4 regions of the Luteibacter flocculans genome follow, and region 1 is predicted to be linked to each of the others. Evidence: predicted binding sites of a transcription regulator. Region 1 holds the regulator's gene; each other region holds the start of a gene.
What was found. The regulator FliA, encoded in region 1, starts transcription of late flagellar genes. The targets are predictions, from matches to a motif close to TAAAGTTTNNCNNNCNNNGGCCGATAA.
Positions count from the first base shown of each region.

Region 2: a site for FliA is predicted at 3,786-3,812, ahead of IM816_RS05145 (STAS domain-containing protein). Genes of this name have one in related genera too.
Region 3: a site for FliA is predicted at 1,504-1,530, ahead of fliK (flagellar hook-length control protein FliK). Genes of this name have one in related genera too.
Region 4: a site for FliA is predicted at 1,448-1,474, ahead of IM816_RS05035 (GGDEF domain-containing protein). Genes of this name have one in related genera too.

Region 1 is NZ_CP063231.1:3,089,003-3,094,617, reverse strand. Features, by position in the region: gene flhA (flagellar biosynthesis protein FlhA) at 1-36, shown strand, start outside; gene flhF (flagellar biosynthesis GTPase FlhF) at 130-1,470, shown strand; gene IM816_RS13320 (P-loop NTPase) at 1,520-2,395, shown strand; gene IM816_RS13315 (RNA polymerase sigma factor FliA) at 2,392-3,123, shown strand; gene cheY (chemotaxis response regulator CheY) at 3,183-3,584, shown strand; gene IM816_RS13305 (protein phosphatase CheZ) at 3,594-4,235, shown strand; gene IM816_RS13300 (chemotaxis protein CheA) at 4,243-5,615, shown strand, end outside.
Region 2 is NZ_CP063231.1:1,204,754-1,210,368, forward strand. Features, by position in the region: one part of gene IM816_RS05125 (IS3 family transposase) at 1-21, shown strand, start outside; partial or broken gene IM816_RS05130 (MipA/OmpV family protein) at 630-1,391, opposite strand; gene IM816_RS05135 (response regulator) at 1,494-2,168, opposite strand; gene IM816_RS05140 (sensor histidine kinase) at 2,272-3,630, opposite strand; gene IM816_RS05145 (STAS domain-containing protein) at 3,867-4,184, shown strand; gene IM816_RS05150 (response regulator) at 4,195-4,557, shown strand; gene IM816_RS05155 (chemotaxis protein CheA) at 4,596-5,615, shown strand, end outside.
Region 3 is NZ_CP063231.1:808,606-814,220, reverse strand. Features, by position in the region: gene yajC (preprotein translocase subunit YajC) at 1-45, opposite strand, end outside; gene tgt (tRNA guanosine(34) transglycosylase Tgt) at 218-1,348, opposite strand; gene fliK (flagellar hook-length control protein FliK) at 1,587-2,744, shown strand; gene IM816_RS03490 (flagellar biosynthesis protein) at 2,741-3,004, shown strand; gene murD (UDP-N-acetylmuramoyl-L-alanine--D-glutamate ligase) at 3,170-4,522, opposite strand; gene murL (UDP-N-acetyl-alpha-D-muramoyl-L-alanyl-L-glutamate epimerase) at 4,509-5,615, opposite strand, start outside.
Region 4 is NZ_CP063231.1:1,162,605-1,168,219, reverse strand. Features, by position in the region: gene serA (phosphoglycerate dehydrogenase) at 1-428, shown strand, start outside; gene IM816_RS05035 (GGDEF domain-containing protein) at 445-1,395, opposite strand; gene IM816_RS05030 (TetR/AcrR family transcriptional regulator) at 1,525-2,106, shown strand; gene IM816_RS05025 (nitrilase-related carbon-nitrogen hydrolase) at 2,132-3,520, shown strand; tRNA gene IM816_RS05020 (tRNA-Pro) at 3,607-3,683, opposite strand; gene IM816_RS05015 (MerR family transcriptional regulator) at 3,730-4,086, opposite strand; gene ihfA (integration host factor subunit alpha) at 4,067-4,366, opposite strand; gene pheT (phenylalanine--tRNA ligase subunit beta) at 4,368-5,615, opposite strand, start outside.

The sequences.
Region 1 (5,615 bases):
CGTCGCGTCAAGCTGGTGACGGCCCTCGGGCGATAGGAATGAGACGCCGCGCGAAGAATAGGCGCGCGGACCGAACGAACATGGTGGCGCCTGGGAAAGAGGCGCCAGGACAAAGACAGGATCGAACGCATGAAAATCAAACGATTCGTTGCTCCCGACATGCGCCAGGCCATGCGCCAGGTCAGGGACGAACAAGGCCCGGACGCCGTGATTCTGTCGACGCGCCGCCTGGATGAAGGCATCGAGATCATCGCTGCGCTGGATTACGACGAAGCACTGGTGCGCGAGGCCGGCTTCGGTGTCGACGCGCCGAAGCGCGACGAGTCGCCGCTGCGCGCCCTGCGCGATGACGCCGAGCGCGCCGCACGCATCGATCAGGCCCGCGCCGCCACCGCGGCGGCCGTCGAACGTGCCGCGAAGGGCGGGGCACCGGCCAGCCAGACGAACACCAATGCTCCGCAGCGTCAATCGAGCGCGGCGCTGGCCGCCAGCGTCGCAGACGTGGTGCGCGCCGCCACCGTCACGCCCAATAACGATGCCGCCGTGAACGGCGTGCGTGCCGAGATCAACAACCTGCGCGAGATGCTCGAAGTGCAGCTCTCGACGCTGGCCTGGAACCAGATGGATCGCGAGCAGCCGCTGCGCGCCCGCGTGCTGCGCGAGATGACCCGGCTGGGCATCGACGCCGACGTCGCTCGCGCGCTGTGCGCGGAACTGCCGCCGGGCATGACGCCCGAGCAGGCGCGTTATCTGCCGCTGGGCATTCTTTCGCGCAACATCCGTACGAGCGGACGGAATTTCGACACGGTCGGCGGCGGCGTCATCGCGCTGGTCGGTACCACCGGCGTCGGCAAGACCACCACCATCGCGAAGCTCGCCGCGCGCGCGGTGCTGCGTCACGGCGCGTCCAACGTTGCCCTCATCAGCACGGATCAGTACCGCATCGGCGCCGGGGCACAGCTCGAACACTATGGCCGCCTGCTCGGCGTGCGCGTGTTCAACGCGCAGGATGCCAACAGTCTGCGCAACGTGCTGCTCCAGCTGCGCGGCCGCAACACGGTACTGGTCGACACGGCCGGGCTGGCGGGCAACGATCCGAAGCTCCAGCAGCAGTTCGAGACGCTGCGTGCGACCTCGGATCTGCGCGTCTGTCTCGTACTGGCGGCCAACGCGCAGGCGCAGGCCATCGACAACGCGGTGCGCGCCTATGCGCCGCTGGCTCCGCAGAGCGCCATTCTCACCAAGCTCGACGAGGCGCCGCTGATCGGCGGCGCGCTGTCCGCACTGATCCGCCACGGCCTGCCGCTGGACTACACCACCGACGGCCAGCGCGTGCCCGAGGACATTGCGTCCGCCGATGCGCGCAAGCTGGTCTGCCTGGCTGCGCAGCTCGTCAAGCAGCGCAGCGACGAACCCGACGACGCCATCCTCGCCGACCGCTTCGGCGGTGTGGCGCCGGCCCTGGCTTGACCCTCTTTCTCTTCAACCGCAACCGACTCCCACGGCAGTGACTTACTTCATGAGCACACACGTCGATTCCACCCAGGCCGCCGGGCTCCACTGGCTCGCCGATCGCCGCCCCACCCGCAGCATCGCGATTGCCGGCGGCAAGGGCGGCGTGGGCAAGACCACGGTGGCGGTCAACCTCGGCATGGCGCTCGCGATGGGCGGCCGTGACGTCCTTCTACTCGACGCCGATCTCGCCATGGCGAACGTCGACGTCCTGCTCGGCCTGCAGCCGACCCGGCACCTGGGTCACATGCTGGAAGGGGAGTGCGGCATCGAAGACCTCATCCTGCAGGCCGCACACGGCCTCAAGGTGATCCCCGCCACGTCGGGCGCGCGTCGCATGGCGCAGCTGCCGAACATCGAACACGCGGCGGTGATCCGGGCATTCGACGAATACCCGCTGGCGCCGGAGTACCTGATCGTCGACACGGCGGCGGGCATCTCGGACAGCGTCTCCATGTTCGCTGCGGCCTCGGACGAGGTGGTGGTGGTGGTCTGCGACGAGCCGGCCTCGCTCACCGACGCCTACGCGCTCATCAAGGTCATGAGCCGCGAGTTCGCGGTTAACCGCTTCCGCATCGTGGCGAACATGGTTCGCCACGCCCAGGAGGGGCGCCAGCTCTTCGAGAAACTGTCCCGGGTGACCAATCGTTTTCTCGATGTTTCCTTGGATTTCATGGGCATGGTTCCGCACGACGAGTACCTGCGCCAGGCGATCCGCCGCCAGTCGGCGGTGGTCGATGCCTGGCCCAGCAGCCGGTCGGCGGTCGGATTCAAGAATTTGGCCAGGTCGGTCGATACATGGGGTGAACCCGAACCCCGTGCACAGGGCCGTATTGGCTTCTTCGCCGAACGGTCCCATCAGGGGGGGGGGCTACCACTGTGAGCGTTGCGACCGAATACCTTGAGATCACGCGCATCCCAGCGGATGAACTGGTAAAGACCCACGCGCCGCTGGTGCGCCGAATCGCCTATCACCTGATGGGCCGGCTGCCGCCAAGCGTGGATGCAAACGACCTGATGCAGGCCGGAATGATCGGACTGCTTGAGGCCGCAAGAAATTACTCGCCGACTCGCGCGGCCAGCTTCGAAACCTATGCGGGTATCCGCATACGTGGCGCCATGCTGGACGAACTGCGCAAGACGGATTGGACTCCGCGCTCCGTCCACCGGAAGTTGCGCGAGGTCGCGGAGGTGACGAGGCAGATCGAAAACGAGACGGGTGGCGACGCCGAAGACGCGGAAGTGATGAAGCGGCTGGGCATCGACGCCATGGAATACAACCAGATCCTGGCGGACGCGGCGAGCGCGCGGTTGTTGAGCCTGACGGCGCCCGAAGGCGACGAAGGCGCGGCGATCGACGTGGTCGACCCGGACGCGGCCGGTCCGGAAGGTACGTTCGAGCAGGAAGGCCTGCGTGGCGCACTGGCGCAGTCCATCGACGGATTGCCCGAGCGCGAGAAGCTGGTCATGTCGCTGTACTACGACGAAGAACTCAACCTGAAGGAAATCGGTGCGGTGTTGGGAGTGAGCGAATCGCGGGTATGCCAGATCCATGGCCAGGCCCTGATTCGACTCCGCGCACGCATGTCGGGCTGGAAAGACAAGCAGTGACGGCACCCGTAGTGACGTCGCCGAAAAAGAACACGCGGTAGCAAGGCGGAGAGAACGTTTTGGACAAGAACATGAAGATTCTCGTGGTGGACGATTTTTCCACCATGCGACGCATCGTCAGGAATCTGCTGGTGGAGCTTGGCTTCACCAACACCCTGATCCAGGAAGCCGAAGACGGTAATGCCGCGCTGGCGATGCTGCGCGCGCAGCCGTTCGACCTGGTGGTCACGGACTGGAACATGCCGAACATGACCGGCATCGACCTGCTCCGCGCCATTCGCGCCGACGCCGCCCTGAAAGCCATGCCCGTGCTGATGGTGACGGCGGAGAACAACCGCGATCAGATCATCGCGGCTGCACAGAGCGGCGTGAACGGCTACGTCGTCAAGCCCTTCACGGCGGTCACGCTGAAGGAAAAACTCGACAAGATCTTCGAACGACTCGCCGCGGCCGCGGGCTAAGGAACGACCATGAACACCGTGATTTCCCCTGGCCACGACGTGGCGCCCGAACTGCGCGAGCTGCTGGATGCGAACGATCCCGCCTCGGTCGAGGAGGCCCTCGATCGCCTCCTGCGCAGCCGTGAACAGCACCTCTTCATGGCGCTGGGCCACTTGGCCCGCGACCTGCACGAATCCGCGCGCCGGCTTGCCGCCGACATCTCGCACGATGGTGTGCCGGGCAACATGAGCGATGCGCGCAAGCACCTGCGCGACGTGCTCGAGATGAGTGCCCAGGCTGCCCATCGCACCCTCGATTTCAGCGAAAAGCTGCGCCCGCAGGCACAGGCGCTCGCCCGCCAGGCCGACGAGGTGCTGGTGCTCGATCACGCCGACCCCGCCTTCGCCACCAGCGCCACGGCGCTTGCCGTGCGCGTGGGCGACTTCGCCCAGAGCTGCGACATCGGCTTTGGCGAAATGGTCGAGGCGCAGTCCTGGCAGGATCTCTCCGGCCAGCGCGTGGCGCAGGTCGAAGCGTTCATGGCCAAGGTGGAATCGTCGCTGGTGGAGCTGGTGCGCCTGACCGGCACGCTGGCCGGTGGTGCCGCGCCTGCTGCCGAAAAGGTCAGTCAGGACGAAGTGGACCGCCTGCTCAGCGAATTCGGCTTCTGAGCGCCCTATGAGCGTGGAGCTGGACAACGAGCTGCTCAACGTCTTTTTGATCGAGGCGCGCGAGCTGCTGGAAAGCCTGGGCGAACAACTCGTGGACCTCGAGTCCTCGCCCGGCGACGTCGACCTGTTGAATGCGGTGTTCCGCGCGTTCCACACGGTGAAGGGCGGTGCAGGCTTTCTTGGCCTGAACCCGATGGTGGAGCTGTGCCATCGCGCCGAAGATCTGCTCAATGAAGCCCGCAACGGCGCGATCGTGCTCAATGCCGGTTTCATGGACGCGCTGCTGGAATCGCTCGATCTGCTCAACGACATGATGCGGGCCGCCGATGGTGGCCTGCCAATTGAAGCTGCGCCGCGCTCGTTGCTCGACCGCCTGCTCATTCCCGGCCGCGCTGCCACAGCCCCTCCGGTGGCCCTGGCGCCACCCACCGCCGCGCCAGTCAGTGCGGCGCCCACTTCGCGCGCCTACGATCCCATCGAAGACGAATTCGAGGCGATGCTCGACGCGGCGCGCAATGAGCGCGAGCCTACTCCGGCATCGTCTGGCCCGATCTCCGACGACGAATTCGAAGCGCTGCTGGATTCCCTCTACGGCACCGGTGCTCCCGGTGCCGAAGGCGCTGCGAGCTCGCCGAACCCGGCACCGGCACCCGCCGCTCCTGCCGCACCTGCTGCGACGACTGCCGATCCGAACGCGATCAGCGACGACGAATTCGAAGCCTTGCTCGATAGTCTGCACGGTACCGCGGCACCGGGTGTCGTCCCAGGTGCTGCCGTGATTGCTGCTGCGCCGGCACCCGCACCCGCACCCGCTCCGCCGCCGACACCCGCGGAACCGGCACCCGCCGCTCCCGCGGCGCGCGCCGCAGCGCCGACGGAAAAGCGCACCGCGTCCACTGCCGACACCACGGTGCGCGTCGATACGCATCGTCTCGACGGGCTGGTGGATGCCGCGGGCGAACTCGTCCTCGTGCGTAACCGCCTCACCAATCTTGCGCCGCGCGGCACGAACGACCCGATGGAGCGTGCCATCGGCGAACTCGAGCGCGTGGCCGAAGACCTGCAGAACGCCGTGCTGCGCATGCGTATGCAGCCGGTCGGCAAACTGTTTTCGCGCTTCCCGCGCATCGTCCGCGATCTGGCTCGCCAGCTCGGCAAGGACATCGAACTGGTGACCGAGGGCGAAGAGACCGACATCGATCGTACGGTGGTCGAGGCCCTCGCCGATCCGCTGGTCCACCTGCTGCGCAATGCGGTGGATCACGGCATCGAGATGCCCGACGTCCGCGCTGCCGAGGGCAAGCCACGCAACGGTACCGTGCGCCTCGCTGCGGGTCAGTTCGGCGACCGCATCGTCATCACCGTGACCGACGACGGCAA
Region 2 (5,615 bases), 1.9 Mb from region 1:
AACCCCGGACTTTCGCAGTAATCATCGGTAGGGCAGTTGGGGGCAGGTCAGAACTCTAAAGGCTCAAAAAAATGAAACTAAGTAGACCGGTACGTATTCTAATGGTGGGCGGCTTCTTTGCGATTGTTTTTTTTTATGCTTATCGTAGCCGTCGTATTCGTCCGCTGCCTCATTGCGGGAATTGCTTTCAATTTTGAAGCCATCTGACTTACCGCGTTTAAGAACAGCATTTTTATCGGAATCGTAGCAATACTTCTGACGGCGGTGGGGGGGCTAGGCCACGGCAGAAGCATTGAAATTTTGTTTGCTACATCGACACGTCATCACCACGTGGCGGGTGAGCGGCGAGTGCAACTAGTATGCAGAACGATACGCACAACCTGCATCACGACCCATCTGCCGCCACGTACTAGGAAACGGCACGACACGGCTCCCCGCAAATTGCTCCGCAAGAGCACGACGAAGAAAGCGGATAACGCGATCGCCTCTGCCCGCAAACAGCAAGTCGCAAGCGGTTTGCTCGCCTGTACCGGGTAGCGGTGTGCTCATGAACCACTGCCATGTCGCCGAGGGATCGGGCTCGATGAGGCTCGCCAGGGCGAAGATGCGGCGGGTGACGGTGCTCATGCTCAGAAGCGGTACGAGAGCGCGACGAGGTAGCTGCGGGTGCTGCTGCCCGTCACCATGGGGCTGTCTTTCACGGCGTCGGGAAGGCGGCTGAGGCGTAGCGTGGTGAGCAGGTTCCATCGCGTGCCGAGCTTCGCGTTCGCCGTCACGCCCGCGTACGGCGCGGTGCCGGAGCCCGCCCGGTAGGCTGGCAGGCCGCTTTTGAGCGCCTCTTTGTCGGTAATGCCGTAGTAGTAATCGTTGAGCGCGTCGCTGGTATACGTGGCGCCGACCATCGGTATCAGTACCAGCCCGCCCCCGAACGGCAACGGGTAGCCGTAGTTTGCATCGAAGACATGACCGCCGCCGTGTCCGGTCACTTCCTTCTGCGCCGCGAACTGCACCACGCCCTACGTGCCTCTCGATCGCCATTGCACGCCCAATTGCCCTGAGATATCGCGGTCGGACAGGCGGCGTAGGCGGGTGTCGTCGGTGTCGTCGTGGCGGAATCGGTTGCCGATCGGCGAAACGACCAGCGACAGTTCGTTACCTTCATCGCGCCACAGACGCATGCCCACGCCGACGCCACGGATGAAGAAACGCTCGCCTTCGTAGTTCGCCACGGGCAGTGGCCATGCCTTGTTGTCGTACGAGCGATAAGGGCTGGGGCTCCATGCGAACCCGACGCCGAGGCTGAATTGAGATGTCGATGGGGCTGCCATCGGCACACTGGGTATCAGCAAGGCGCCTGCCAGAGCGAGGCAGGGGAAGGTCATCTTTGCCATCGGGACATCCGTTCAAGATCCGGTCCCGTCATGCTGCGCCAGCGAAGTTGTCTGAACATTGCGCCGCGTGCATCCAGTGCGGCGATCTGTGAGCTTGTTCCGTTAATCGAGCTCCTTCAGCAGATAACCCACGCCGCGGATGACACTGATCTCCACGCCGGCACCGGCTTCATCCAGCGCGCGGCGCAGCTTGGAAATGTGCGCGTCCAGCGCATTCGATTGGATGGCATCGTCGAATCCGTAGACGGCTTCGCGCAGGGCTTCGCGACGCACCGTGCGCCCTTGCCGATAGATCAGGGTTTCCAGGATGAGCAACTGGCGACGCGGCAGCCGCAGCATGCGCCCGCCGACGGCGGCCTCCCGGGCGCCGAAGTCGTACGTCAGCGCGCCCATCGCCGCCTGGGGCAGCGCGATGGTGGCGGGGCGGCGTGCCACGGCACGGATGCGCGCGAGCAACTCGTCCGTGGCGACGGGTTTCACCAGGTAATCGTCGGCCCCTTCGTCCAGGCCCTCGATACGCTCGGGCAGTTCGCCCCGCGCCGTCAGCACGATGATGGGTAAGCCCGGCAGCATCCTGCGTGCCTGTGCGATCAGATCCACGCCATCGCCGTCGGGTAGCGAGCGGTCCAGTACCAGCAGGTCGTGAACACCGGAGCGCAAGGCCGCCGCGGCGACAGACAGCGATCCGGCGATGTCTACCAGGAGACCATGGCGCTGCAGTGCGCTCCGCATCAACAGCGCCAGTGGTTCGTCGTCTTCGACCAGCAATAGGCGCACGTGTGTCGGCTCCGTCCTGCAAAGGGCAGCATGCTAGCCGATCGATCCGGAGTCACCGGCAACGTTCCGGCAATGTTGCCGGTGGGGCCGGGCAGGGTAGACGTCAGGCTGGCTCGGGAGCGGGGAGCTGGGGCTGCGACAGCGCTTCGAACGTGACGGCGAAGCACGCACCGCCTTCCGCCAGGTTCTCCACCGTGATGTGCCCGTTTTGCCTGCGCACCAGTTCCAAGGCGAGATGGAGACCGAGGCCGTGCCCCGGGTCGCCCGTCTGCGCGCGGTAGAACGGCTCGAAGATGCGCTCGCGGTCCTGTTCGGCCACGCCGGGCCCCTGATCGCAGACCCGCAACGTGTTTGGCGCGACCACGCGCAGGCTGATGGTGCCTGCACCGCCGCCATGGACCACCGCGTTCTGCACAAGATTGGTCACCACGCGGCCGAGCGAGAGGGGTTCCGCGGATACCCACACGGGATCGTCCGGCGCATCTACTTCCAGGCAGTAACCCTGCGCGGACGCCAATGGCGCCACGTCAGACGCCACGTCTCTCGCCACTTCACACAGGTTTACCGGCGTCCGTTGGACGCCTTGCGCCTGGATGCGTTGAAGATCGAGCAACTGTTCCGCGAGCGTGGCGAGCCTGCTGACGTCAGCCCGCAGCAGGGCCTTGTCGGGCCCCTTGGGCATGGTGTCGATGCGCGCCATCAGCACGGCGATGGGCAGACGCAGTTCGTGCGCGGCGTCGCGCAGGAACTGGTCGCGGGCCACGTAGGTCGTGCGAAGGCGATCGATCGCTTCGTTGAACGCCGCCACCAGGGGGTGGATCTCGCGTGGCACCGTGTCCAATTCCAGTTGCACGGCCCGGTGCGACAGGTCGATGGCCGCCGCCGACTGTGCGAGCTTGCGCACCCCCGCCATGCTGCGCCAGATCAGCAGGGGCGCAATCACGAGCGTCGAGAGGATCAGCGGCACCGACACGATGGGGCTGACGACACCACTGACCACGGCCACCCAGCGTCCGAGGTCGTCGCGAGACGCGCCGCCGGTCATGATGTGGATGCGCCGGCCATCGACCTTTTTCACGTCGATGCGTACGCCGTAGGGCGCGCGCTCTTCATAGGCGTGGATCTCGGAGGGCCCGATCCAGGCGAGCTGCTGCGACAGCTCCGTGTAATAGGAGGGCGGGTTGCCATAACGCGCGGAGTGCCCATCGGCGTCCGCCACCATGAGCCAGAACGACGGATATTGGCGGCGCAAGTCTTCCAGCCGTTCCGTGTGCTCGATCGAAAGGCCTGCCGGGCTGGTGCGGACTGCCTGCGCGGCCGTCTTGATCACGCCGTCCGAAATATAGGTATTGCGGCCGTCCAGCAGCAGATAGAGCAGGCCGCCGAAGGCGAAGAACAGCACCACGGTCTGCACCACGGAAAGCGACACGAACAACTGCCACAGGAGCGATTTACGTTTCACCGGAGGTCTCGGAGGGCTGCGGACGGCGCGGTACGCTGAACCGAAGCGTGACCAGAGCGACGTCGCTGCACGAAGCGGGTAGGGAGGCTGACCGGCTCGCATGGTGGCACAGCTCGTATCGCCGTCGCCTTCCCTCGGTGGAGCGCCACCTCCCCTAAAGCTTTCCCCGACAGGGCCGATAAGCCCATCGAACGACCCCAAGGCGATGTGCGCCAAGGGTCCCAACGGTACGGACGATGGCGAAGAAATCCTCCAAAGACGCCCCTCGCGCCCCGCTGGCGCTGGATGCCGACCTGCGCATCGGCGCTGCGCCCGCGCTGCGCGAAGCCCTGCTGGGTGCGCTGGCCGCGGGCGAGGCCATTCAGCTGGACGGCAAGGCGGTGACCCAGATCGATACGGCCGGGTTGCAGGTGCTCGCGGCGTTTTCGCGCGATGCCCGTGCCGCCGGTCTGCCGGTCGCCTGGACCGGTGTCAGCGATCCCCTCCGGCGCGGCGTGTCCGTGCTGGGTCTTCATGCTTTGATCGAACTGCCGGCCGAAGCCGGCGTGAACTGAAGGTGCTCCCATGGCAAAGATTCTTGCGGTAGACGATTCGGCTTCCATGCGCAGCATGGTCGCCTTCACCTTGCGTGGCGCGGGCCACGACGTGGAAGAGGCCGAGAACGGCCAGGCCGCGCTCGATACCGCCGGTAACCACAAGTTCGACCTGATCCTCGCCGACGTGAACATGCCGGTGATGGACGGTATCTCGATGGTTCGCGAGATTCGCACGCGTCCGGGTTACAGCGGCGTGCCGATCCTCATGCTGACGACCGAGTCGAACCCCGAGAAGAAGATGGAAGGCAAGGCGGCCGGTGCGACCGGCTGGCTGGTGAAGCCGTTCGATCCCGACCAGCTGCTGGCCACCGTCGCCCGCGTGCTCGGTTAATTCCCTTCGCAAGACGTTCCGGTAATCCAGGGTCCACCATGTCCAAAGTCGATCTGGCGCAATTCCACAAGGCGTTCCATGAAGAGAGCCTCGACGGTCTCGACGCCATGGAGCAGGCCCTCCTCGCGCTGGACGAGGGCTCCGACGATCCGGAACTGATCAACGTCGTGTTCCGCGCTGCCCATTCGATCAAGGGCGGCGCGGCCACGTTCGGTTTCACCGACGTTGCCGCGTTCACCCACGTGGCCGAGAACCTGATGGACGAGGTCCGCAGCGGCCGCCGTCCGATGGAAAAGGCCGTGGTGGAACTGCTGCTCCGCTCGGGCGACACCGTGCGCGACATGCTGTCCCTGTCCATGGCAGGCCAGCCGGCCGCCACGGCAGAGAGCCAGGCCTTGCTCGCCGAACTGTCGGCGATGGTGTCCGGCGGCTCTGCCGCGCCGGTCGCCGCCGCGAAGGCGGCCGCTCCCGCAGAAACCGTCGAGGGCTGGGACATCACGTTCCGTCCGTTCGATTACTTGCTCAAGACGGGCAACGATCCGGCGCGCATGTTCCGCGAGCTTGGTGCCCTCGGCCCGCTGCGTGTCGAATGCGACCCCAGCAAGCTTCCCTCGCTGGCCGACATGGACGCCTCGTCGTCCTACCTCGGCTGGTCGCTTCATCTGGACGCCGGCGCCAAGCGCGCCGCCGTCGAAGGCGTGTTCGACTGGGTGGACGGCGATTGCGAGCTGAATCTCGCTCCTCGTATCGCTGCCCCGGCACCCGCATCGGCCCCTGTCGCCGCGCCCGCGGCACCGGCCGCGCCGCGTGCCGTGCGCGATCCGGCTGCCAACAGCGAGGCCAGTTCGGTCCGCGTCGGCATCGAAAAGATCGACACGCTGATCAACCTCGTGGGCGAGCTGGTCATTACCCAGTCCATGCTCAGCCAGTTCCAGGACGGCGTGGACGAGTCGCAGCTGGAAATGCTGCGCGATGGTCTGGCCCAGCTCGGTCGCCACACGCGCGAGCTGCAGGAAAGCGTGATGAGCATCCGCATGCTGCCCATCAGCACGGTGTTC
Region 3 (5,615 bases), 2.0 Mb from region 1:
GGGAGCGGTGGCCTGGGCAATGGCGGCGAACGTCGGAAGGCTCATCGGATTTCTCGCAAGTCATGGAACAGCCTGGGAAAAGCGGCCATTCACGGAAAAAGATCGTGGATTATGCCACGCACCCCGCTGCTTATGTACCGCGCGCCGACGGCGCAGGCCGCAGCCCTCCCGGGCCCGACAAGGCGTTGGGGCGCCGACCGACGCCCGCAAGAGGGTCTCAGCCGTCGACCTCGGCCTTGCGCCGTGCCGCATAGAAAGCGGCGACGAAATCCTCGAGGCCGCCCGCCTCGATCGCCCCGCGCAGACCCGCCATCAGCCGCTGGTAGTGACGCAGGTTGTGCATCGTGGCGAGCTGGCTGCCGAGAATCTCGTTGCAGCGGTCCAGGTGGCGCAGGTAGGCGCGGGAGAAGCCGTTGGCACAGGCGTAGCAGTCGCAGCCCTCCTCGATCACCCGGGTATCCGCCGCGAACTTCGCGTTGCGGATGCGCAGGGTGCCCTCGGCCGTGAACAGGAAGCCGTTGCGGGCGTTGCGGGTGGGCATGACGCAGTCGAACATGTCGATGCCGCGGCGCACCGCTTCCACGATGTCCTCCGGCCGCCCCACGCCCATCAGGTAGCGCGGACGGTCCTTCGGCAGCATCGGCAGGGTGAAGTCCAGCGTATGGTTGCGCTCGGCTTCCGGCTCGCCCACCGCCAGTCCGCCCACGGCGTAGCCGTCGAAGCCGATATCGATCAGGCGCTCGGCGGAGCGTCGGCGCAGGTGCTCGAAGGTGCTGCCCTGGACGATGCCGAACAGCGCATTGGGGTTGCGCAGGTCGTCGAACGCGCGGCGCGAACGCTCGGCCCAGCGCAGGCTGAGCTCCATGGAATCCGAAGCGACCTTGTCCGTCGCCGGATACGGCGTGCACTCGTCGAAGATCATGGCGATGTCGGAATCCAGCACCTTCTGGATCCGCATCGACTCCTCCGGGGACAGGAACACCTTTGATCCGTCCACGGGCGAGGCGAAGGTCACCCCTTCCTCGGTGATCTTCCGCTTGTGCGCCAGCGAGAACACCTGGAACCCGCCCGAATCGGTAAGGATCGGCTTGTCCCAGCCGATAAAGCGGTGCAGGCCACCGAACTCGCCGACGATGTCGAGGCCGGGGCGAAGGAACAGGTGGAAGGTATTGCCGAGGATGATCTCCGCGCCGGTCTCAAGGACGTCGCGCGGAGTCATCGCCTTCACGGAGCCATAGGTGCCCACGGGCATGAAAGCGGGGGTTTCTACCGTGCCACGGCCGAAACGGAGACGGCCGCGCCGGGCCGCGCCATCGGTGGCGAGGAGTTCGAAGGGAAGCTGGGTCATGCCGCTATTCTAGCGGCGTGAGTCGGCCCTTTGGGCCTGTAAGTCGGCCGCTACGCGGCCTGTGAACCGTAAGTTGGTCATCCGCGGGCGCGCAGCTTACGGTTCGCAGCCGCCGCAGGCGGCGACTGACAGCCCCAAAGGGCCGACTCACCCCCTAAAGTTTCGCAAGTTCCCGCCGATTCCCTGTGTTACAGGAGCGTGCCCATTCGGGGCCCGCAGGGCCTCGGAGGACATCTCCTTGATCATCCAGCCGACCAGTCTCGCTGCCCAGTTGTGGGCCGGCGCGGCCGCGGGTACCACAGCCGCGGTGGACAGCTGGCGGGTCGGCGCCCTGTTGTCGGCGCGGGTGATGGGCCAGAACGATATCGGCAAGCTGCTGCTGGAAATCGGCGGCATGACGGTGGAAGCCGACGCGGCCGGCACCCAGTTGCCCCCGCAGTTCCAGGTTCGGGTGCTTACCCAGGGGCCGCAGCCGCAACTCGAGGTCGTCCTCGGCAATGCCGACGAACGGGTGGCGATGCAGGGCCTGCGCGAACGCCTGCCGCAGCAGAACGGCTACGCGCCTTTGCTCGGCGTGCTCGCCGCTCTCGGTCGCCGGCCGATCGCCCGGGTGCTTCCGGCGCCGTTGCGCGCGGCGCTGGCGACGCTGGAAGCCGCGATCAACAAGCCTGCAGACGTGAGTTCGCCATCCGGCATGAAGGAAGCCATCGCCAAGAGCGGCGCCTTCCTCGAAGCGCATCTCGCCGAGCGCAAGCAGGAGGCGCCGGCCTCCGACGACTTCAAGGCCGCCCTGCTCGCCCTGCGCCGCACGCTGGCCGAACTTCCCGCAGCACGGCCTGGCAACAACACCATGCCGCGCCCCACCAGTGACACGCCGCCACCGCTCGCACAGCGTCCCCTGGTCGCCCAATCGCGGGCGGCGGAAATGGCCGTGACGGAAGAAGACGTAGACGGCCTCGTCGGCCAGCTTCGTACCGACACGCGTGCCGCACTTGCACGCGTCGAAATTGGGCAGCTCGAATCCCAACCGCAGGCCGGTCTGTGGATGATCGAAATCCCGCTGGCGGGCGTTCGTGGCTACGACGTGCTCCAGCTTCGCATCGAAGAAGGCAAAGCCGCGCCCGGCGAGGCCGAAGGCCCGTGGACCGTGGGCTTCGCCATCGATCCGCCGGCCCTCGGCGCCGTGCAAGGCGAAATCCAACTGCGCGTGCCTCGCGTATCGGTACGCCTGTGGGCGCAACACGGGGAAACCGTGGGTCGGCTGGAAAACGAATTCGTCTCGCTGCGTCGCCTTCTTGAGAAGAGTGGCCTGATCCTCGACAACTTTGCCTGCATGCACGGCCTGCCGGTACCCACCAGCGCCTACAGCGCGGTCCTGCTGGAAGCCCGCGCATGAACCCGTCACTCCCGTCGCCCCGGCGCAGCGTCACGCTGCGGCTCGCGTCGCCCAGCAGCAACGGCAACAGTCAACGCATCGATGCGGACGGCGTGAAGGCCATGCTGGAACGCGCCCAGGCCCTCGGGCTGGCACCGCAACTCGATCCGCAGATCGCCGCCCTGCTCGCCGCCGTTCGCCTACGCGACGACGTGCCGCCGGAACTGTATGCCGCGCTCGCCGCCGTCGTGGGCACGCTGCTGGCCGCAGTCGAGAGCTGACTCCCCGTCATGTGGGAGCCGCTATAGCGGCGAGAAGCCAACGAAGCGGGGAAGCCGAAACACACATCGCCCAGCCCCAGCATCGACCAACCTCAAGGCAAGCTTCCCCTCGCCGCCATGGCGGCTCCTACGAGAGCGCAGAACACCTGTGGGAGCCGAAGAAAATCAACCGACACCCAATCCCTGGATGCTTGCCGTGCTCGCTTCGAATCCCGCGAGTTCCGCGAAGCGTCTGCCGCGGTCGGCGTAGTCGTGGAATTGGTCGAAGCTGGGGGCACCTGGGGAGAGCAACACGCAGCCGTTGCCGTTCAGTGCGACGCGCGCGGCCGCGACGGCGGCCGGCATATCGATGGCGCGGTACACGCCCTCGATGCCAGCGTTTTCCAGTGCGTCGGCGATGCGCGGTCCGTTGGCCCCCTGGCAAATGATCGCGTCGGGCGCATGCACGCGCATCGCATCGACAAAGGGCGACCAGTCGAGACCGCGGTCATGCCCGCCGACGATCAACGCCGTGCGCTTTGTGCCAACGCTTTCCAGTGCCGCAAGGCTCGCCAACGGCGTCGTGCTGATGGAGTCGTTGATCCAAGCGAGACCGTCGCGTTCGCCCAGCGGCTGCAGGCGATGCGGTAGCGGCGCAAAGGTGGCGACGGCAGGCGCGGCGGCGATGGCGTCGTAGCCCATGATCTCCAGCGCGGCAAGCGCGGCGCAGGCGTTGATCGCGTTGTGCAGGCCGGGCGCAGAGACGCGTGACGCCTCGATCACACGTTGTGCGCCACGGACGATCCACCCGCCGGCGACGTGCCAGCCTGCGATGTCGCCGAAGGTGTGCAGCCCCGGATGATCGACGGCGCGCGCCAGCAAGGCAGGCTGCATCGCATTCACCAGAACCTTGCTCGATGCCGACAGCAGCTTCAGCTTGTCGTCGACGTAGCGCTCGCGCGAACCATGCCAGTCGAGGTGCTCCTCGTAGAGGCTGGTGACCACGCCGAGATCCACGCCGGACGCCTCCCCCGTCTGGAAGCTCGACAGCTCGATCACCCACAGGTCGGCGACGGTGCCGTCGAGTTCCAACAGCGGCAGACCGATGTTGCCCGCGAGCGCCGTGCGTACCCCCAGCGACCGTGCCAGGTGCGCGATGAGCGCAGACGTTGTGCTTTTGCCCTTCGTGCCGGTGACGGCGATCGTGCGTGCGCCCGCATGCGCAGCGAACCACAAGGCGGTGCCCGAGGTGGATCGCGTACCGCGTTCCGCAGCAGCCATTAACTCGGGCTTGTACGCGGAAATGCCCGGCGACTTGATGACGACGTCGTAGCTCGCCAGCGTGTCCGCGTCGGGTGCGACACCATGCACACTGATCGAGGGATAGGCAGCCGTCGCGGCCTCGGCTTCGCCCGCCGCGCAATACAGCGCGACGGGCTGACCGGGAAGATGACGAGCGAGCGCATCGAGCGCTGCGCGCCCTTCCCGGCCGAAGCCCCAGACGGCGACGCGTCGCCCGTCGAGCTCAGCCCAGTGCATCCAACGCTCCGCGCAGCCGCTCCGGCACGAGGTGCGACGCCCCCGGCATGAGCCAGGGCTCCAGCGCGAGATCAGCGTCATCCAGTTGCGGCCGGATCTCGCGACGGAAACGCGCCACGAGCGCGTCTTCGCGCCACTCGGGGCGCTCGGCAAGCGCTGCCATGGCGGCACGTGCTTCGGCACCCTCACCCACGCATTCGAAGGGTTTGTGATCCTTGTATTCCAGCAGCGCATCGAAGGCGCCGGCCAGCGCATCGTCGTCGAGCAGATTGCGCCCGAAGATCGACAGCAGACGCGGCTTCGCCATGAACGGCGCCAGCGCCAGGAACACGAAATGGCACTTCGGGCATTGGCCGCACCAGCGGTCCGCGGGCTTGGGCCCAAGGATGCGGAAGTTGCGGTTGCAGCTCGAGAACACCGTGAAGTAATCGCCGCCGAGACGCGCGAACGCGCTGGTCACGGCAAGTTCGGACCACGGCCGCAGCAGCGAGCAGTAATCGAGATCGGCCGCGACGTGCGAGTGCAGGTAATCGTGCAAGGTCTTTTCGAAACCGAAGCCCTTGCTCCACTGGTGATTCACCTGCTGCCCTTCGTATTCCAGCGTGGCGACCGACGCCGATCGCTCATTGGCGAACACGATGGAGTCGTATCCGTAGAGGATCGCCGCGACGGCAAGAATCGCCGAGTTGATCGCGGTGACGGGGATATGCCCGTTCCATGCGCCGAGCCGATTCAGTTCGAACAGGCCGGGCGCCAGTTCGCGGGAAATGTTGAGTGTCGACAGCCCGGTACGCGAGGCGCACTCCGCGATCAACGGCGAGTTGCCCACCCAGGTGGCCGTCGCATCCGCACCGATCGACTTGATCGCTTCGACCGCCACCACGGAATCCTTGCCGCCGCCGATCGGCAGCAACGAGCGCGGCGGCAGTCCGATCGCGGGCGCGGGGGACGGTCGCTTGGCCGAGAACGGAAAGCGAATGCGACCGCGCAGATCGAGACCGTTGCGATACGCGAACTCGGCCAGACCGTGCAGATACAGCGCATCGGCGAGCGATGCACTTTCCTCATCCAGCGGCTCGCCTTCCACCACGAT
Region 4 (5,615 bases), 1.9 Mb from region 1:
CGCAAGGCAACAGTGATCCGTTCGTCTCGCCGCTGGTGGGCATGGACAACGTGATCCTCACCCCGCACGTAGGCGGCAGCACGGCCGAGGCGCAGGAGAACATCGGCATCGAGGTTGCCTCGAAGCTGGTGCGCTACAGCGACAACGGCAGCACCTTGTCGGCGGTGAATTTCCCGGAAGTGTCCCTGCCCGGCCACCCGACGAGCCGGCGCCTGCTGCACATCCACCAGAACATCCCCGGGGTGATGTCGCGCGTCAACGACGTGTTCTCGCGCGCAGCGGTGAACATCGATGGCCAGTACCTGCAGACGTCGCCGCAAGTCGGTTACGTGGTCATCGACGTGACCACGACCGAGGAACACGCGGCAGCCCTGCGCAACGAGCTGGCCGCGATCGACGGAACGCTGAGGGCGCGCGTTCTCTACTGAGGGCGCGCCACGGCCTCTAGACGAGGCCGCCGTCGGATACCACCCGCGCGCGGCCTCGCTCCTTGGCGAGATAGAGGCGGCGATCGGCCACGGCGATGAAGGGCGTGGTCTCGTCGTGCTCCCCGGGTATGGCCGTGTGCACGCCTGCGCTGAGCGTGAGGCGCTTGCCCGGACCCAGGCCGACGTGCGGAATCAGTGCCTTGTCCACAGCGTCGAGGCAGCGCCAGGCGAGCGCCATCGCGGCGGCTTCGTCGGTATCCGGCAGCAGCAGCACGAACTCCTCGCCGCCGAAGCGGCAGAGCAGATCACGCTGGCCGCGCACCACGCCTTGGAGCGCTTTCGCCACGCGTTTCAGGCATTCGTCGCCTTCCAGGTGACCGTAGTGATCGTTGTATTGCTTGAAGTAATCGATGTCGAGCACGATCACCGACAAGGGCTGGCGCAGTCGCTGCGCATTGCGCCACTCCACGGTCATCATCATGTCGAAGCGGCGGCGATTCGCCACACCGGTCAGGCCGTCCTTGTAGGACAGCTCTTCCAGTTCGCGCTGCATGTCCAACAATCGCTCTTCGGTCCGCTTGCGTTCGCTGATGTCGAACATGAAGCCGACCAGCGCGTTCGGCGTGCCGTCGTCGTTGCGCACCACGTGCACCACGTCGCGAATCCAGACGAATTCGCCATCCTTGCGCAGGGCACGGTAGTCGGCCTCGTGATCCATGCCGGCTTGCGACTGCGCCACGCAGAAATTGAAGACCCGCTCGCGATCTTCGGGATGGATGCGATCGGCCCAGTCCTGCACGGTGGTCCATGACGACGCCGACCAGCCAAGCAGGTCTTCGATCTGCGGACCGATGTAGGCGAAGCCGAGCGTCGCCCAGTCGAGTTTCCAGGGAATGGCGCGCGTGGATTCCAGCAAGGTCTTGTAGACCCCCGCATCCTCGTAAAGCAGCGCGTCTTCGACGCTCATGGCAGCGATCTCCCCCTGGCAGCGGCCTCAGCCGCGAATAGTCGTCCACCCCCTATCGGCGGAGCTTGGTAAAGCTTGAACCATTCGGAGCCATTGCGCTCGCTCGCGACGCATGTATACACTGTAAACATGCCAACTGACACCACTGCCGAACGCATCCTCGCCGCTGCTCATGCCCTCTTCGATGCCCACGGTGCGGAGGCCGTGACCATGCGTCGCGTGGCGGCGGATGTCGGCCTGTCGGCGATGGCGATCTACCGGCACTTTCCCAATCGCGAAGCGTTGCTGACGCGGCTCTCGAACGACAGCTTCGAAGACGCGGCGCGCACCTGGGCGAGCCACGCGCGCCAGCAGGACCCGCACCGCCGTCTGCTGGCCATGCTGGAGTCGTACCTCGACTACGCCCTCGCGCATCCGCACCTGTTCGACCACGCCTTCGGACTGCCCCGTGACGACGCCAGGCGCTTCCCCGAAGATTTTCGTGCTCGCCGCTCGCCTACGCTGAACCTCATCGCCGACGCGATCGCGGAAGGCATGGTCCAGGGCGCGATGCGCAAGCTCGACGAATGGGATCTGGCCATGGACCTGTGGGCGCATGCCCATGGACTCATCGCGCTGTACCGGGGCGGTCGCTTCAGCTTCGACGAGAAGCGCTTCCGAACCTTCTACCTCGCCTCATTGGGACGAACGATCGATGCCTTTGCGCCCTGAACGCTCCGTAGTGCCGGCCTGGATAATGGCGACCGCCCTTACCGCCATCGGCTGGTGGCTCGGCAGCGGTACCCATCCCGTGTGGTGGATCACATGGCTTGCCCCCGTGCCGGTGCTCTGGCTGGCGTCGAGGGTAAGAACGCGCTGGGCTGTTGCCTCCGCGTTCCTCGCGATGGCGATCGGTTCGGGCAATCTGTGGTCCTACATGCACGGCCACATTGGCCTGCCCTTCGGTGTCGTCGTCTTCGCCATGCTCTGGCCCGGCGTGATCTTCGCGCTTTGCGTGCTCCTGCATAAGCGTCTGCTGCGACGTGGACGCGTCGTCGCTGCCGCCTTGGCGGTCCCGGTCACGTGGGTGGCGCTGGCGTTCTTCAATAGCCTGATATCGCCTCACGGCACCTTCTTCGATATCGCTTACACGCAGATGGACGCGCTGGCGGTGATCCAGTTGGCGGCGATCACGGGTATCTGGGGTATCGGCGCGCTGATGCTTTTCGTCGCGACCGCCGTGGCCTTGCTGAGCGCCTCTCAGGCGAACGCAAGAACGCGGCGCGCCCTGGCGGGGAGCGCGTTGTTGCTGCTCGTCATCGTCCTCGGTTTCGGCATCTGGCGACTCGCTGCGCCGTCCACGTCTCAGGCTCGCGTGGGGCTCATCGCGCTCGATCAGACCGGCAAGCCGGTCGCCATCGACTCGCCGGAAGGCCAGGCGCGTCAGGATCGTTACCTTGCCGCGCTCGGTCGTGCCGTCGATCAAGGCGCGCAGATTGCAGTGCTTCCGGAGGGCATCTTCGCTGCTGGCGCATCCATTCCGGCCTTTGCGGAGTTCGCGCAGCAGCACAGCATGACTGTCGACGTCGGCGTCAACCTGCAGGAAGACCATGGCGTGGAGCGCAACACGGCGATGGTCTTCCAACCCGGCGCGGTTTCGCCTGCGATGCATCACAAGCATCACCTGATCCCTGGTTTCGAGAGCCGGTTCACACCAGGCAACACGTTTCAGATGCTGACGGGCGCGCCACGAATCGGCCTGGCGATCTGCAAGGACATGGACTTTCAGGACTTTTCGAAGGCCTACGGGCAGAGGAACGCGCAGCTGCTGCTCGTGCCCGCGTGGGACTTCGTGGAAGACGGCTGGCTGCACAGTCGCATGGCGATCATGCGTGGCGTGGAGGGCGGCTTTGCCGTCGCGCGCGCCGCTCGCTCCGGCCGACTCACGCTCAGCGACGACCGTGGACGGGTAGTTGCCGAAGCATCCAGTGAACAAGACGACGCCGAACGGGTGGCCAACCTGCCGCTGCGCGAAACGCAGACGCTCTATGCGCGCTGGGGGAACTGGTTCGCGTGGCTCGACGTCGTCGCGTTGCTGGCGCTGCTCGGGATGGCGGTCGCACCGACCTTTCACCGCTCGCGTTAGAGACGACATCTTGAGGCACTCGTCCGATGGAAGCCACCGCCATCGGCAACGAAAAAAGGCGCCCCGAAGGACGCCTTTTCGAATAATGGTCGGGGTGGCGAGATTCGAACTCGCGACCACTACACCCCCAGCGTAGTGCGCTACCAGGCTGCGCTACACCCCGACGAGCGAACGATTGTAACAGCATCGTCGCGACCAGCGGAAGCCGATCAGCGGCGAAGGAGGGTCAGGACTTCTTCCAGTTCCAGGCGAACCTGGCGGACGATCTGGTGCGACATGCTGGCTTCCATGCGCGCCTGCGGACCTTCCAGGCGAGCGCGGGCGCCCGTAATGGTGAAGCCCTCGTCGTACAGCAACGAGCGGATCTGGCGAATCATGAGGACGTCGTGGCGCTGGTAGTAACGGCGGTTGCCGCGACGCTTGACCGGCTTGAGCGCGGGAAACTCCTGCTCCCAGTAGCGAAGGACATGCGGCTTGACGCCGCAAAGCTCGCTGACCTCACCAATGGTGAAGTAGCGCTTCGCCGGAATGGCGGGAAGTTCGGTGTTATTCCCTGGATCCAGCATAGCCCTCGACTCTTACCTTGAGTTTCTGGCCGGGGCGGAAGGTGACCACCCGCCGGGCAGAGATGGGAATTTCTTCGCCGGTCTTGGGATTGCGACCGGGCCGCTGATTCTTCTGCCGCAGATCGAAGTTGCCGAAACCCGACAGCTTCACCTGCTCGCCCCTCTCAAGCGCTTCGCGCACGACTTCGAAGTACGCGTCCACGAATTCCTTGGCCTCACGCTTGTTGAGACCTACGTCGAGGAAAAGCCGCTCGGCCATTTCCGCCTTGGTCAGCGCCATCTCATCCTCGCAATCTTGCCTTGCATGTCTTCTCCAATGCCCCCACCGCGTCAGCCACGCGGGCGTCGGCATCGTCGTCGGTAAGGGTGCGTGAAGCGTCCTGTAAAATCAAGCCCATAGCGAGACTCTTTCGCCCTTCATCGATCCCTTTTCCGGCATATCGATCGAACAGGCGAATCTCCTTGAGGACATCGCCGAGCGCCCCGCGGACGGCGGCTTCCACGGCGGCCCAGGACACCTCTTCCGGCAGCTCCACGGCAATGTCGCGACGAACTGCCGGGAAACGCGCCACGGCCCCCGCGCTCGGCAGGCGGCGGGCGAGCAACGGTTCGAGCGCCAGCTCCATGACGTGGACGTCGGGGCCGAGGTCCAGCGCCTTGGCAAGCGCCGGATGCAGAGCGCCGAGATAGCCGGCCGCCTGACCGTCGCGCAGCACGCGGGCGCCGCGACCGGGATGTAGCCAGGACGGCAGGTCAGTGGCGTCCACCGACCAGCGCGACGGTTCACCGGTATGAGCGATCAGCGCGTCGAGGTCACCCTTCAGATCGAAGAAGTCCACGGGGCGGGACGGCTCGCCCCACTGCTCCGCGCGCGCGCCGCCGGAAGCGACCACGGCCACGCGGCCGATCTCGTCGGGGGCCGCGCCCGTGGCGTGGAAGCTGCGCGCCACTTCGAACAGGCGCACGCGGTCCTGCTGACGCGCGCGATTGTGGCGCAGCGCCTCGACCAAGCCCGGCAACAGAGACGTGCGCATGACGGCGAGGTCGGCGGACAGCGGGTTGGCCAGGGCGACCGCATCGCGATCCACGCCCCAGGTGCGCAGCAGGTCGGCGTTGACGAAGGACAGCGTCACCGCCTCGAAGTAGCCGCGCGCGGCCAACTGGTCGCGCAGCGCCATCTCGGTGAGACGTGCCTCCGGTTCCGCACGCAGTGCGATCTCACCCGCGGGGACGTGGGTGGGAATGCGCTCGTAGCCGTGGATGCGCGCGACCTCTTCGATGAGGTCTTCCTCGCGCTCGATGTCGAAGCGGCTGGTGGGCGGCGTGATGCGCCAGCCATCGGCCACCTCGACGACACCCATGCCCAGGGCGACGAAGATGCGTGCAACTTCGCTGGCGGCGACGTCGATGCCCAGCACGCGGCGCAGACGCGCATGGCGAAGCATCACAGGCGCGTGCTCACGGAGGTCTTCGGGGCGTTCGGCCACGGTGACCGGTCCCGCCTTGCCGCCAGCGATTTCGAGCAGCAA